3 regions of the Mesorhizobium sp. WSM4821 genome follow, and region 3 is predicted to be linked to each of the others. Evidence: predicted binding sites of a transcription regulator. Region 3 holds the regulator's gene; each other region holds the start of a gene.
The links. Region 3 encodes LexA, which represses DNA repair genes until DNA is damaged. Its sites were predicted from a motif close to TGTTCNNNNTGTGTTCNG; they were not measured.
Positions count from the first base shown of each region.

Region 1: dinB (DNA polymerase IV) is a predicted target of LexA. The motif match lies at 2,611-2,628, and genes of this name have one in related genera.
Region 2: AC0NID_RS01040 (DNA-processing protein DprA) is a predicted target of LexA. The motif match lies at 2,305-2,322, and genes of this name have one in related genera.

Region 1 covers NZ_CM148371.1:3,500,645-3,504,845, forward strand. Annotated here, with positions in the region: gene AC0NID_RS16860 (LysR family transcriptional regulator) at 1-153, shown strand, start outside; gene AC0NID_RS16865 (dihydrodipicolinate synthase family protein) at 189-1,088, opposite strand; gene dinB (DNA polymerase IV) at 1,311-2,552, opposite strand; gene AC0NID_RS16875 (GNAT family N-acetyltransferase) at 2,813-3,271, opposite strand; gene AC0NID_RS16880 (hypothetical protein) at 3,385-3,744, opposite strand; gene AC0NID_RS16885 (hypothetical protein) at 3,948-4,201, shown strand, end outside.
Region 2 covers NZ_CM148371.1:223,742-227,942, forward strand. Annotated here, with positions in the region: gene AC0NID_RS01030 (hypothetical protein) at 1-563, opposite strand, end outside; gene AC0NID_RS01035 (ComF family protein) at 990-1,526, shown strand; gene AC0NID_RS01040 (DNA-processing protein DprA) at 1,509-2,276, opposite strand; gene AC0NID_RS01045 (NAD(P)/FAD-dependent oxidoreductase) at 2,920-4,086, opposite strand; partial or broken gene AC0NID_RS01050 (ATP-binding protein) at 4,151-4,201, opposite strand, start outside.
Region 3 covers NZ_CM148371.1:4,468,662-4,472,862, reverse strand. Annotated here, with positions in the region: gene trpC (indole-3-glycerol phosphate synthase TrpC) at 1-217, shown strand, start outside; gene moaC (cyclic pyranopterin monophosphate synthase MoaC) at 220-717, shown strand; gene AC0NID_RS21670 (molybdopterin molybdotransferase MoeA) at 717-1,922, shown strand; gene lexA (transcriptional repressor LexA) at 2,028-2,765, shown strand; partial or broken gene AC0NID_RS21660 (ComEC/Rec2 family competence protein) at 2,759-4,201, opposite strand, start outside.

The DNA of each region.
Region 1 (4,201 bases), 970 kb from region 3:
GCCAGCCATCCCGGTGTCTGTCACAGGCCTGTCGTCGACCCTGAAATCATCCGCGAGGTGTCGCTCGTTTCAGTGGCCGACCGCTTGCCTTCCCCTGTTGTCTCGGCTTTCGCCAAGGCGGTGAAGGAGCACGACTGGCAAACGGCCCAATAGGAGCTCCGGCTAAAGTGCAGGTGCGTCGAGTTGCATCAGAAGCCGACGCACCTGCCGAGAATCGCTTCGAGATCGTGCCCGAGCTTTGCGCTCTCGGCGGCTGGGAGCGCCGCCAGCGGCGGCAGCGGCGAGGCGTAGGAGGGGTCGGCCATCATGGCGGCAACCATCGCCTTGATGCCGGGGATCAGCGGGCCGGAAGCCACGCGCTTTCTGATCGCGGATGCGGTGGCGAGCGCGTCGGCATCGCCGTCGCGCCAGGCCGCGGCGCAAAACCTGCTCGAGAGATTGACGGTGGCGGAGATGCATCCGGCGAAGGCGCCGCCTCTCGCCTCGATCAGCGAGCCCTCGTCGCTGGGAAAAACATCGAAGTCCGGCACCGCAGCGGCCACCGTCCGGGAATAGGCCAGGTCTCCCGACGAGTCCTTGAGGCCGTGGAGGCGCGGGCCGATCCGCTCCCGCAGTGCCGCCACCAAAGCGGGGTGGAACGGAACGCCTGACAGAGCCGGGAAATGATAGAGGTAGAGCGGCGTCCGCTGCGCCGCCGTCATCTCCGCGACGGCGCTGAAATAGGCGATCACGCCGTCGTCGGGAACGTTCTTGTAATAAAAGGGCGGTAGCAGCAGCGCGCCGGCGAAGCCCAGTTCCCCGGCATGGCGGGTGAGCTCGATCGCGTCGGCGACCGCCGCGGCCCCCGTGCCGACCATCAATCGGTCGCACGGCAAGGCCTTGGCGGCGGCGGACATCAGGGCCTTGCGCTGGGCGAGGCTCATCGACGTCGCCTCGCCGGTGGTGCCGCATACATTGAGCGCGTCGCAACCTTCGTCCAGAAGCCTGCCGGCCAGCCTGACGAAGCGGACCAGGTCGGGCTCGAGCGCCCCGGTGAACGGGGTTGGAATGGCGGCGATCACACCGCGCAACCTGCTGTTGCCTGTCATTGCGGTTCTTTCGTTCGACGGGGTGTTGGTTCAGCCGGCCTGTCGAAGCAGCCTAGCTCGGGCGCGGCGGATCATTCACATGCGGATGCAGTTCGTCAACCGAGCGCGGAACATGCCGCGAAATTGGCCGGAGGATGCGGCGGCGCAGAATGGAAGCAGATCCTTCGCGCCCTCCCGCATCATTCCGGCGACGTGGCAAACCAAATTGCAATCGATGGCGGCTCACAATTCCTTTTCGGCCAGCTCGCGGAACGCGTCGGGGACCGAGCGCGACAAGCCGAGCGTGACCGAGGCGTAGCCGACCGCCTCCCAGCCGAAGCGGTCGCGGATCTTGTCGATGGCGCGATCGGCGGTCCAGCGCGCCGCACCCTTTCGAGTGCCGGGACGGCGCCGGTCGTCGGCAAGCCCGAGCGGCAGTTCCAGCTGCAGGCCGGCCTGCTGTTCCAGATGCGAGACGGCGATCGCCAGCAGCGAGATGGTCTTTTCGTGCGGATGATCGGCAAGCACCTTGCGCACCAGCGCCTCGGCGATCTCGGCCAGCATGGCGGTTGCCGAAATCGGCTGGTCGAGGGTGATCGAGCGCGTCACCGAACGCAGGTCGGCGAAGCGGACGCGAACCGTCACCGTGCGGCCGGGCCGCGATTTTGCCCGCAGCCTGGTGGCGACCCTGTCGGCCAGATGCAGCAGGGTGGGGACGAACACGTTTTCCTCGGCGGGTTTGCGGCCGAGCGCCGATTGCGCGCCGGCCGACCGCGCCCGGCGCTGCGTCTCGAGCTTGCGCGGATCGCGGTTCCACGCCAGCGCGTTGAGCTTTTCTCCCGCCGCCGGGCCGAGCAGCCGCTCCAGCGCCCCACCGTTGGTCTTCGCCAGTTCGCCGATGGTGTTGACGCCGATGCCGGCCAGCCGCTGCCTGATCACCGGACCGACGCCCCACAGCAGCTCGACCGGCAAATCGTGCAGGAACTCCAGCTCGTGGCGCGGATCGACCACCACCAGCCCGTCGGGCTTGGCCACCTGCGAAGCGATCTTGGCCAGATGCTTGGTGCGCGCCACGCCGACCGAGATCGGCAGGCCGAGCTCGGCCCGCACGCGGCGGCGGATAGAAGTGGCGATCTCGGCCGGCGAGCCGAACAGATGGGTGCAGCCGGCGACGTCGGCAAAGGCCTCGTCGATGGAAATGCGCTCGACCACCGGCGTGAAATCGCCGAGCACCTTGATGGCTGCATCGCCCAGCCGCTGGTAGTCCTTGAAGTGGCCGCCGACGAAGATCAGCCCGGGGCAGAGTTCGCGTGCGCGCCGCCCCGGCATGCCGCCACGCACGCCGAACGCCTTGGCTTCGTAGGAAGCGGCCAGCACGACGCCGCCGCCGACGGCGATCGGCTTGCCGCGCAGGGCCGGGTCGAGCAACTGTTCGACCGAGGCATAGAAGGCGTCCAGATCCGCGTGGAGGATGTTGGCTTCCATCCGGCCCGTTCGCCCATGGCGGTCCGAACGCCGCATTTGTCTCGAGAGTGGTTTTGTATGGAACATAAAAAGAACATTGCGGTCGGATTGTCAAGGAGCGCTGAGACTGGTGGGGGCAGTCGCTTCAGGTTCGCGCCGCTCATCGCCCTGCCTTCCAGCGCTGATGGTTGGCGAAAGCTGAAGCGGCATCCGATCTCCCCCGCAAGGGGGGAGATTGGCAGCTTCACCGGCAGCGCCTCCTCCGGAATGTTTAAGGCGCCTTACAGCGCCATCTTGTAGCCGAGATGGCTGGCGGTGAAGCCGAGGCGCTCGTAGAAAGCGTGCGCCTCGCGTCGGCTCTTGTCCGTGGTGAGCTGGACGGAGCTGCAGCCCCGCGCGCGGCACGCTTCAACCGCCCATTCGACCATCCGTTTGCCGACGCCGCCGGACCGCCGGTGCCGCGCAACGCGAACGCCTTCGATCTGGCCTCGCCAGGCGCCTTTCCTCGAAATGCCCGGAAGGAAGCTGAGCTGCAGGGTTCCGACCACTTGCCCGGCTTCGACAGCCACGGCCAGCAGTTGGTTGGGGTCTGCATCGATTGCCCTGAAGGCATCGAGATAGGACGGGGCGAGCGGCGTCGACGGATCTTCCCGGCCCGCGCCGAGCGCGTCATCGGCAAGCATTGCAACAATCGCCGGCAGGTCGGGCGCTTGCGCGCGACGGAACTCGATCTCGCTCATCGAGGGGATGACATACGGCGCGGTGTCGGCGACGGCAAGTCCGGTTCAATCATTTGCGACACGCGCGGTGCGGCGCGACCGGCATTCGCGGCCGATGGCGTCAGCGCCTCGGCTCAGGCGGCCTGCCGTGACCAGAGGTGGCGGCGGAAGAAGTGCGCCAGGAGCCGCTGCTGCCTGGCGCGGGCGAGATCGGCGCCGCGTCTTTCCTGGCGCCAGCGCGGCATGTTGCGGTAACAGGCGATGAAGCGGGCGGCGTCCTCGATCGCCTCCTCGGCCGATTGCGCCGGACGGATCGCTGCCAGGAACAGGGCCTCGCCGTGCTTCAGCCGGTCGACGACCGCCTTGCGCTGGTCGTGGCCTTGCCGCGCCTTGCCTATGCCGTCGAGGCGGATGGCCGCGAAGGCCGCCAGCATGGCCGGGCTGTCGCCGGTATAGCCGCAATCGCGGGCGAATTGGGCGGAGAGGGTGTCCATCCTTGGTTCCTTGCTGCAGGCGGGCGCGGCGCATGCCCAGTCCCGCCGCCCAATTCGTATCGTCCGGGCGGTATATCTGTATAAGAATAACTCAAAAATTGGTACAAGTTAAACTTTTGATTGGGTTTGAGCGGAACCGACTCGACTCTTCGGGAAAAACCCATAATGTTGTGAACAAAACAGGAACGGAGGCGTATGGGGCGATGGCATTGCCGGGCAAGGAAGCGACGATCGCCGAGGTCGTTTCGATCGCGGTGGAGTGTATCGATTGCGGCCGCAACAGATGGTGGAAGCCGGCCGAACTCAAGCGCTTCGGGGTGACCGCGCAGACGCCGCTGGCGGCGCTTTCGGGGCGCCTCGTCTGCAAGGCCTGCCGAGCCGACGGATTGCCGGGCGGGGCGGTTTCGATCCAGGCGGCGTTCATCGACGAGCAGCAGCAGCGCCGCGCCGAGGCGCG
Region 2 (4,201 bases), 3.0 Mb from region 3:
ATAGTAAAATAGGCAGCAAGCTTGCGATCAGCATATGTCTTGAGATAGCCGCCCGCCGCTTCGTGCGCCTCACCATATTCCCATTCTGGTACATCCTTAAGAATATTTCGCAGCTGGTCCGGCGCCGTAAAGCCGTCGAACGTCTTCATTGACAGGAAGACATATTCGTTCCAGGTCGTAAAAAACTGACGCGGGATCGATCTATCGCGATACCGCAACTCAAGTTGCTTTTCCGCGAACGTCCAGTCGATCGCGTCTGGAGCATTGTAGCTGTAGTACAGAATTTCCCGAAGGTGGTGATAATATGCGCCGAATATTAAATCTTGAACCAGCAACTCGAGATCTGGCTCTGCCCCGGAACGACCGCTCACAAAATGCGATGCGAACGTTTCAATACCCTCGCTCAGAAGTACGGCTAGCCCGTCGAACGGCCGCATGACTGCCTCTGCCTCAACGATATTGCAGGCCAACATAAGCGCCTTGTTGGCGTCGAAGCCCATGGTCGGCCGCCGCGCCAATTCCGCGTCGAGCTTCTTTTCAAACGCTGCGATCTGATCCTTCATGGGAATCATGGCCATCACGTCTTAGTTCAACGGCGTCAGGCTCAGGCCCTTGCCCACCCGCGGCAACGCGCAGCGGACCCCTAACGCCGGGCCCCCAGGCGGAGCAGGATCGCCGTGCGGGAGAATCGGGCGTTTGTCGAGCATGTCCGCCGCTATTCGAGACACGTATCTTGTCGGTCTTGGAAGGGCCGATTTGGGTCATGCCGCCGTTCCTGTCAAGGTGCGCTTTCGAGATCGTCAGTTCGCTGTAATAACCGCTGCGTCGTTCCGTCTCTCGGCTTCAAATGTCAGGATTTTCCTATACCAAATGCTATCGAGTAAGGCGCAAAGACATGTTAGAAAAACGGCGTTGCTAGCGCTCTGTCTGATAACTATGATCAGGCGGGTTCGGCTTCTATTGTAAGAAGAACACACTGGGAGGTTGGATTGGGGCAGGTTTTGCGTGGCAGCGATGAAAGCATTGTGTCGCTTGGAGATTATAAGCCCTGGAGCGTCCACAAGTCAGAAGGATATGACGCCAGAACCTATCCTGCCCACAGTGGGTACATCCTCGACGTAAAGGACGGCAAGGCGGCTGGCGTCAAGCATTTCGCAGAACGTTTGGAGCCGCAACTTCACGACGGAATCGCAATCGCAGTTGTGCCCTCCCACGATCCGGGTAAAACCGGAGGTGGACTAGCATCGATAGCGGCCTCTCTTAGCGCAACTGGAAGACGAATCGACGCATCGCAGGCACTCGTTCGAACGAAGAAGATTCAAAAACTGGCTCATGGCGGCGACCGAAGCATGCAGGTGCATCTCGATAGCATCGCGGTCAGAAGACCTGATCTGATTAGGGGCCGCGATGTCCTACTTTTGGACGACGTTCAAAAGTCGGGCAACTCGCTGAAGGCTTGTATGTCAGCGTTGTTGAAAGCAGGCGCGCGCTCAGTTCAGTGCGTTGCCTTAGGTAGCACGTGGTGAAGATACTCGCTCGATAACCTGATCGACACTGTCGAGCGGCAAGCACGTCTCGTATCGAAGGAACTTTTCCGGCCAAGTCAACGTCTCATCATCTACAACCGATCGTGCGATAAACAGCCACCTACCGAGCTTTGTACACTCAGCTGCTTGGTGCAGAGTTCCGGACGTGTCCGATGCTTCCATAACCGCTGTGGCATCGGTGAGTGCCGCCATCAATTTGTTCCTCTGCGGGAAACTAGCGCGCGAGGTTTTTTGGCCGATCGGAAACTGAGAGATCAGGAGGTGATTCCGATAAATCTCCTCTTGCATTTCCGTATTTTCCGACGGGCTCGCCTTATCAAGCGGTGTCCCAATCACCGCGATTGTTTTGCCGCCAGCTTCGATAGCCGTGCGATGCGCAATCGTGTCAACTCCGTAAGCCAGACCGGAAACCACAACAATACCCGCTTCGACCAGCCCTCTCGCAAGACGGGCAGTCCGAGCGCGGCCCTTTTCGGACACCTGACGAGTTCCAACAATCGCAACGCATGGCCGCATCAGGAGCGAAATATCGCCCGCATAGTAGAAAACAGTATCGTCCTTGTTCTCTGAGCCCGGCTGGCCAAGAAAGTCCAACTGGCGCCGCGACGGAAGCCGGCTTGTGCCCCTCAACGAAATGGACAGCTTGGTGGATGAGATTTGTGTGGGCACAACATATGAGAGATCTGCCTTGCCCAAAGGACGGTCCGTCTCTGCAGCCGCCGAATACATTCGCTTTCCCCTCGAACCGGCGATCATTTGTTGACGAATTGTTCTCATACTTCTTCTGCTCAGTCAATCCAATTCTTATTAAGTCTCAATGGGTTAACCATCGAAAATTGACTCTGTTTTCAAATACATAGCCAAATCGGCCGAAAACTGTCCACAGGCCAGTTTGTCACGCCATGGAAGAAACTACCGAATCGCGGTCCGGTTCCTTGCGGTTTTCAGCGGCATTTGAACCCCGTGAGATGGCGCGGAGATGAGCGTCATCAATTCGGTTGCAGCTTGTGGATCTCCAGCTAACAGGCCCCGCCGTTTGTCGCAACTCGTGCATAGCAGCGATATTTCGACCGTGCTGAACAGGGCGCCTTTGCGATACCTGCGGATGAGCGCGGCCGACTTTACCTGGCATGATGCGAGCAATTTCTGCACCTCTTCGATGGTTTGCGGCGCGGGCGTCCACGTAGTGGACGCTTGACGAGGTTCACTGGGAAATGCTTATAGAACAAAGTGGGTATACAGGGCATCAATGAGAACACGTGTTGATGTCCGCCCGATCTGCAATCTTTCAATCATCGGTTAAGCTGCCGATCTCCCCCCTTGCGGGGGAGATGGCCGGCAGGCCAGAGGGGGGGGTGCTGTCCCGCCAGCCTCAGATCACATTCAACTCCCTGAAAGCCCGCCCCTCGGCAACGCGCTCATACCCAAACGCCGAGCAGTCCACCGTGCGGTAGCCGCCATGCACGATCAGCTCGGCCAGCGCCTTGCCGACCGCCGGCGCCTGCTGCAGGCCGTGGCCGGAAAAACCATTGGCGAAGAGAAAATTCTGCACCTGCGGATGCGGGCCGATCACCGCGTTCTGGTCGAGCGTGTTGTAATCGTAATGGCCGGCCCAGGCGCGCGTCGGCTTGATCGCCTCGAAGGCCGGAATGCGGGTCGCCAGCACTGGCCAGATTACCTCTTCGAACAACGGCCAGTCGGGCCCGAAATCGCTGGGGTCGGCGGGGCCGTCGCCCTCTTCGGGTTCGCCCCCGCCGGTGATGTAGACCGAGCCTTCGGGTCGGACATAGATGCCTGAGGGATCGACCAGCATCGGCATGTCGTCATGTTTCTCGCGCGCCTCGAAGATGAAGACATTGCGCTTGCGCGGTTCCACCGGCAGCATCAGTCCGGCCATTGCCGAAACTTTTCCGGCATTCGGCCCGGCGGCGTTGACGACGATGCCGGCGTCGAGCCTTTCGCCATTGTCGAGGCCGACGCCGGTGACACGGTCGCCCTGCCGTTCGATGCCGGTCACGTCGGCGGTGATGAAATCGATCTTTTTCTCGCGCAGCGCCTTGCGGAACAACATCAGCATGGCATGCGCGTCGAACCAGCCCTCGCCCGTGCGGCCATAGGCGCCGGCGGTGATGCCCTCGGCCGACAGCCATGCAAACCGGCGGACGAGCGCCTCCGCATCCTCAAGCACGATGTCGGCGCCCTCGGCCAACTGCGTCTGGTGGTTGGCCTTGAGGATCGGCAACCCGTTCTCGCCGGCAAGGATGAGGTAGCCACCTTCGCGAAAGCCGATATCGGCGTCGGCCCCGAATTCTTCCGTTAGCCGCCGGAACAGTTTCAGCGTGAACTGCGACAGGCGGATGTTTTCGGGAATCGAAAACTGCTGGCGGATCGAAGCGCAGGACAGCGTCGTTGCCGCATGGGCGAATTGCGGGTCGCGCTCGACCAGCGCGATCGAGCCCGAAAACCCTTCCGCGCGCAGATAATAGGCGATCGAGGAGCCAATGATGGCTCCGCCGATGATGACGACGTCGTAGCGCACTTTTCATTTCTCCAGTTCTAAGCATGATCCCGAAGCCGGTTTTCTGAAACGATCAGGCTCCAATTCATGCAGCCGGCAGGATGATCTCGAAGCGCGCGCCGCGCTCGGAGTCAAC
Region 3 (4,201 bases):
AACCAGCCTCGAGACCTCGGAGCGGCTGGCGGCGATGGTGCCGGCCGATCGCCTGCTGGTCAGCGAGAGCGGTATTTTCTCGCACGAAGACTGCCGCAGGCTGGAACGGAGCGGCATCGGCACCTTCCTCGTCGGCGAGAGCCTGATGCGGCAACAGGACGTGGCCGCCGCAACGCACCTGCTTTTGACGGGCAAGGCGCCGGCCGAGGCTCTCTGACGATGACGGCCTCCCTCACCCATCTTGGCGCACAGGGCGAAGCCAACATGGTCGATGTCGGCAACAAGGCAGAGACGACGCGCACGGCGGTCGCCGAGGGCTTTGTCTCGATGCTGCCAGAGACGCTCCAAATGATCCTCGACGGCGATGCCAAGAAGGGCGACGTGCTGGGCACGGCGCGCATCGCTGGCATCATGGCGGCCAAGAGGACGCATGAGCTGATCCCGCTCTGCCATCCGCTTCTGTTGACCAAACTATCGGTCGACATCGAACCGGACGCGACGCTGCCTGGCCTGAAGGTCACGGCGCTGGCCCGCGTCACCGGCAAGACCGGCGTCGAGATGGAGGCGCTGACCGCCGCCTCGGTCGCTTGCCTGACCATCTACGACATGGCCAAGGCGGTCGACCGGGCCATGGTGATCTCCGGCATCAGGCTGGTGGAAAAGACCGGCGGCAAATCCGGCGACTACAAGGTGGGCGCCCAAGGGGCAGGCCAATAATGGCGTTGCTTCCGGTCACCGAAGCGCTCGAGCGCCTGCTTGAAGGTGCTGCGCCCTCGCAAGCCGAAAGCGTCACCCTGATGGACGCCGCCGACCGTGTGCTGGCGGAGCCGCTCATGGCGCTCCGCACTCAGCCGCCCTTCAACGCATCCGCCATGGACGGCTATGCCGCGCGGGCCGCGGACGTCGCGTCCGTGCCGGCAAGACTTTCGGTGATCGGCATGGCGCCGGCCGGTCGCGGCTTCACCGGGACGGTCGGTGAGAAGCAGGCCGTGCGCATCTTCACCGGCGCGCCGCTTCCCGCGGGCGCAGACACGATCGTCATCCAGGAAAATGTCCGCGACCTCGGCGGCGGCAACATCGAAGTGACCGCATCGACGGTCGAAGGCCGCAACATCCGCCGCCTCGGGCTCGACTTCTCGAAGGGCGACGTTCTGCTGGAGAAAGGCCGCCTGCTCGATCCGGCGGCTTTGTCGCTGGCCGCGTCGGCCAACCATCCGCAAGTCAGCGTGGTGAAACGGCCGCTGGTCGCCATCATCGCCACCGGCGACGAATTGCTGCCGCCGGGCAGCGACCTTGGCCCCGATCAGATCATCTCGTCCAATGCCTATGGCGTCGCCGCCGCGGCCCGCTCGGTCGGCGCGCGTGCCCTCGATCTCGGCATCGCCGCAGACCGCAAGGAGGCGATCGCTGCGCTGGTGAAAAAAGCGGTCGAGGCAGGAGCCGACGTCATCGTCACGCTGGGCGGCGCCTCGGTCGGCGATCACGACCTCGCCCATGACGTGCTGACCGGCGAAGGCATGACGCTCGATTTCTGGAAGATCGCCATGCGGCCCGGCAAGCCGCTGATGTTCGGGCGGCTGGGCGACATCCGCTGCATCGGCCTGCCCGGCAATCCGGTGGCGAGCCTGGTCTGCACGCAGCTCTTCCTGAAGCCGCTGCTTGCGCGGTTCGGCGGCCGCGCCTACCGCCAGGACATGCGTGAGGCACGGCTGGGGACCGCGATGCCGGCCAACGACGTCAGGCAGGACTATGTACGCGCCGTCGTGAAGGAAGAAGCCGGCGTGCTGCTGGCGACACCGTTCGCCATCCAGGATTCCTCGATGCTTAGAATGCTGGCAGAAGCCAACGGGCTGATCGTGCGCGAGCCGTTCGCTCCCCCAGCTGCGACTGGCGCCGCCTGCAGCGTGCTGATGCTACGCTGAACAAAACGTCAACACATTCATTAAACTTTAAACGGTTGCAGAACACAACTGGAACAGATAGTGTTTGTTCTGGGTTTGTTTTTCTGATTCTGTCGGGGGTTCGCGATGCTGACACGCAAACAACATGAACTGCTAATGTTCATCCACGAACGGCTGAAGGAAAGCGGCATTCCGCCTTCCTTCGACGAGATGAAGGAGGCACTCGACCTCGCCTCCAAGTCGGGAATACATCGGCTGATCACGGCGCTGGAGGAGCGCGGCTTCATTCGCCGCCTGCCCAACCGCGCCCGCGCGCTTGAGGTGCTGCGCCTGCCCGATTCGATCGCGCCCGGCCTCAATGCGGCGCGCAAATTCTCGCCAAGCGTCATTCAAGGCAGCCTTGGGCAGGGCAATCTCGGACGACAGATCAAGCCGGCGCCTTCACGCATGCCTGCGGCCGGAAATGACGACGACGTCGTTGCCACCGTATCCATCCCGGTGATGGGCCGCATCGCTGCCGGCGTGCCGATCGATGCCATCCAGCACCAGACGCATTCGATCTCGGTACCGCCGGACATGATCATGGGCGGCGAGCATTATGCTTTGGAGGTCAAGGGCGATTCGATGATCGAGGCCGGCATTTTCGACGGCGACACGGTCATCATCCGCAACGCCGACACGGCGAACCCGGGAGAGATCATCGTGGCATTGGTCGACGAAGAGGAAGCGACGCTGAAGCGATTCCGCCGCAAAGGCGCCTCGATCGCCCTGGAAGCCGCCAATCCGGCCTATGAGACGCGCATCTTCGGGCCGGACCGGGTCAAGGTGCAAGGCAAGCTTGTCGGATTGATCCGGCGTTACTGAGCGGCGGCTTTTTTGGGTTTCTCGGCCTTGCGGTATGGCGGCAGGCCCCTCGCCTCTCGAGAAAACTTTCGCTGCACATGCCAGGGCCGGTACGGTTCTTCGACGGCGAAACGAATTTTTGCGCGCGTCGTCGCCGATTGCGGATCGAAGAAGACGGCGGCACTGCCCATGCGAGCGAGTTGCCGTTTGGTCACGACGAGGACCAGCGGATTGCGGCAGGGATTGTAATAGGCTGTAGCATCGTCGATGACGATCAGATCAGCAAAGGCACAGGCTGGCCGCGCGGTTTTGCGGTCGTCGGCGAGCGCGACGATCGCGCCGGACGGATGCCGGGCGAGGCACAGACCGGCAGAGCAGTAGAATGGCGCGCCCGGCGGCAGGTCCGCCGGATCGGTGATGTTGAACTGCATATCTGTTTTGGCGAACGTCTCCGGCATGATGATCGTCTCGGCCTTCAGGGCGTGTTTCCAGTTGTCGATGGTAAATTCGTTCGGACGCGCCCGGTTCACGGCAAACTCACCGCCGCCGATTGGTAGAGCGACCAGCCGCGCATTCTCCGAGATCAGCACGTCGGGCGTGGGTGTGTCGGAAATCGTCAGCAGGCCGGCAAGCGCGAAAGGCAGCGCCGCAATCCGCAGCCAGGTCGTCGCCATGGTTGCGATGACAAGTGCGATCGTCGCCAGCAGGACCGACTGCATCGAGATCAGCCCGACCGCGTCGATGGGCGAGCGCTCCGAAATCCATCCGGACACGACGATCATCGCTGTCAGGCCCTTGCCCATCACATAGAGGAAAGGCCCGTCGGCACCGAACGGCATAGCCAGAGCGCTGAGCACGGGCGAAAGGCATGACCACCAGCGAGACGATCGGCATGATCGCCAGATTGGCGAACAGGCTGAGTGGCGAGACCCGCTGGAAATGCCATATGGCAAAAGGCGCCGTAGCGCTTCCCGCGATGATGGAGGTCATGGCGAGGCCGCTCATTGCCACCAGGAATTTTCGTGTGACGAAGCCGAGCGGCGATCGTCGCGGCGGTGGCTCGGTGGCCCTGCCTGCGCGGTAGTCGGACCAGCCGGCATAAGCGCCGACGAGGGCCGCGGTCGCGGCGAAGGACATCTGAAAACTCGGCTCCACAACCTCATGCGGCGACACGACGACGATGACGGCAATCGCCGAGATCGCCAGATTGCGCATGGTGAGCGCCGCCCGGTCGAACAGCACGCGATCAGCATCACCGCCAGCATGATGAAGCTGCGCTCGGCCGCGACCACCACGCCCGAAATGATCAGATAGGCCGCGATCGAAAAGAGTGCGGCCGCGGCCGCGTATTTTTTGACCGGCCGTCGCGAGGAGAAATCGGGAAACAGCGCGAAGGCGCCGCGCAGCAGCCCCATGACCGTGCCGGCAACCAGCGCCATGTGCAGGCCGGAGATGGA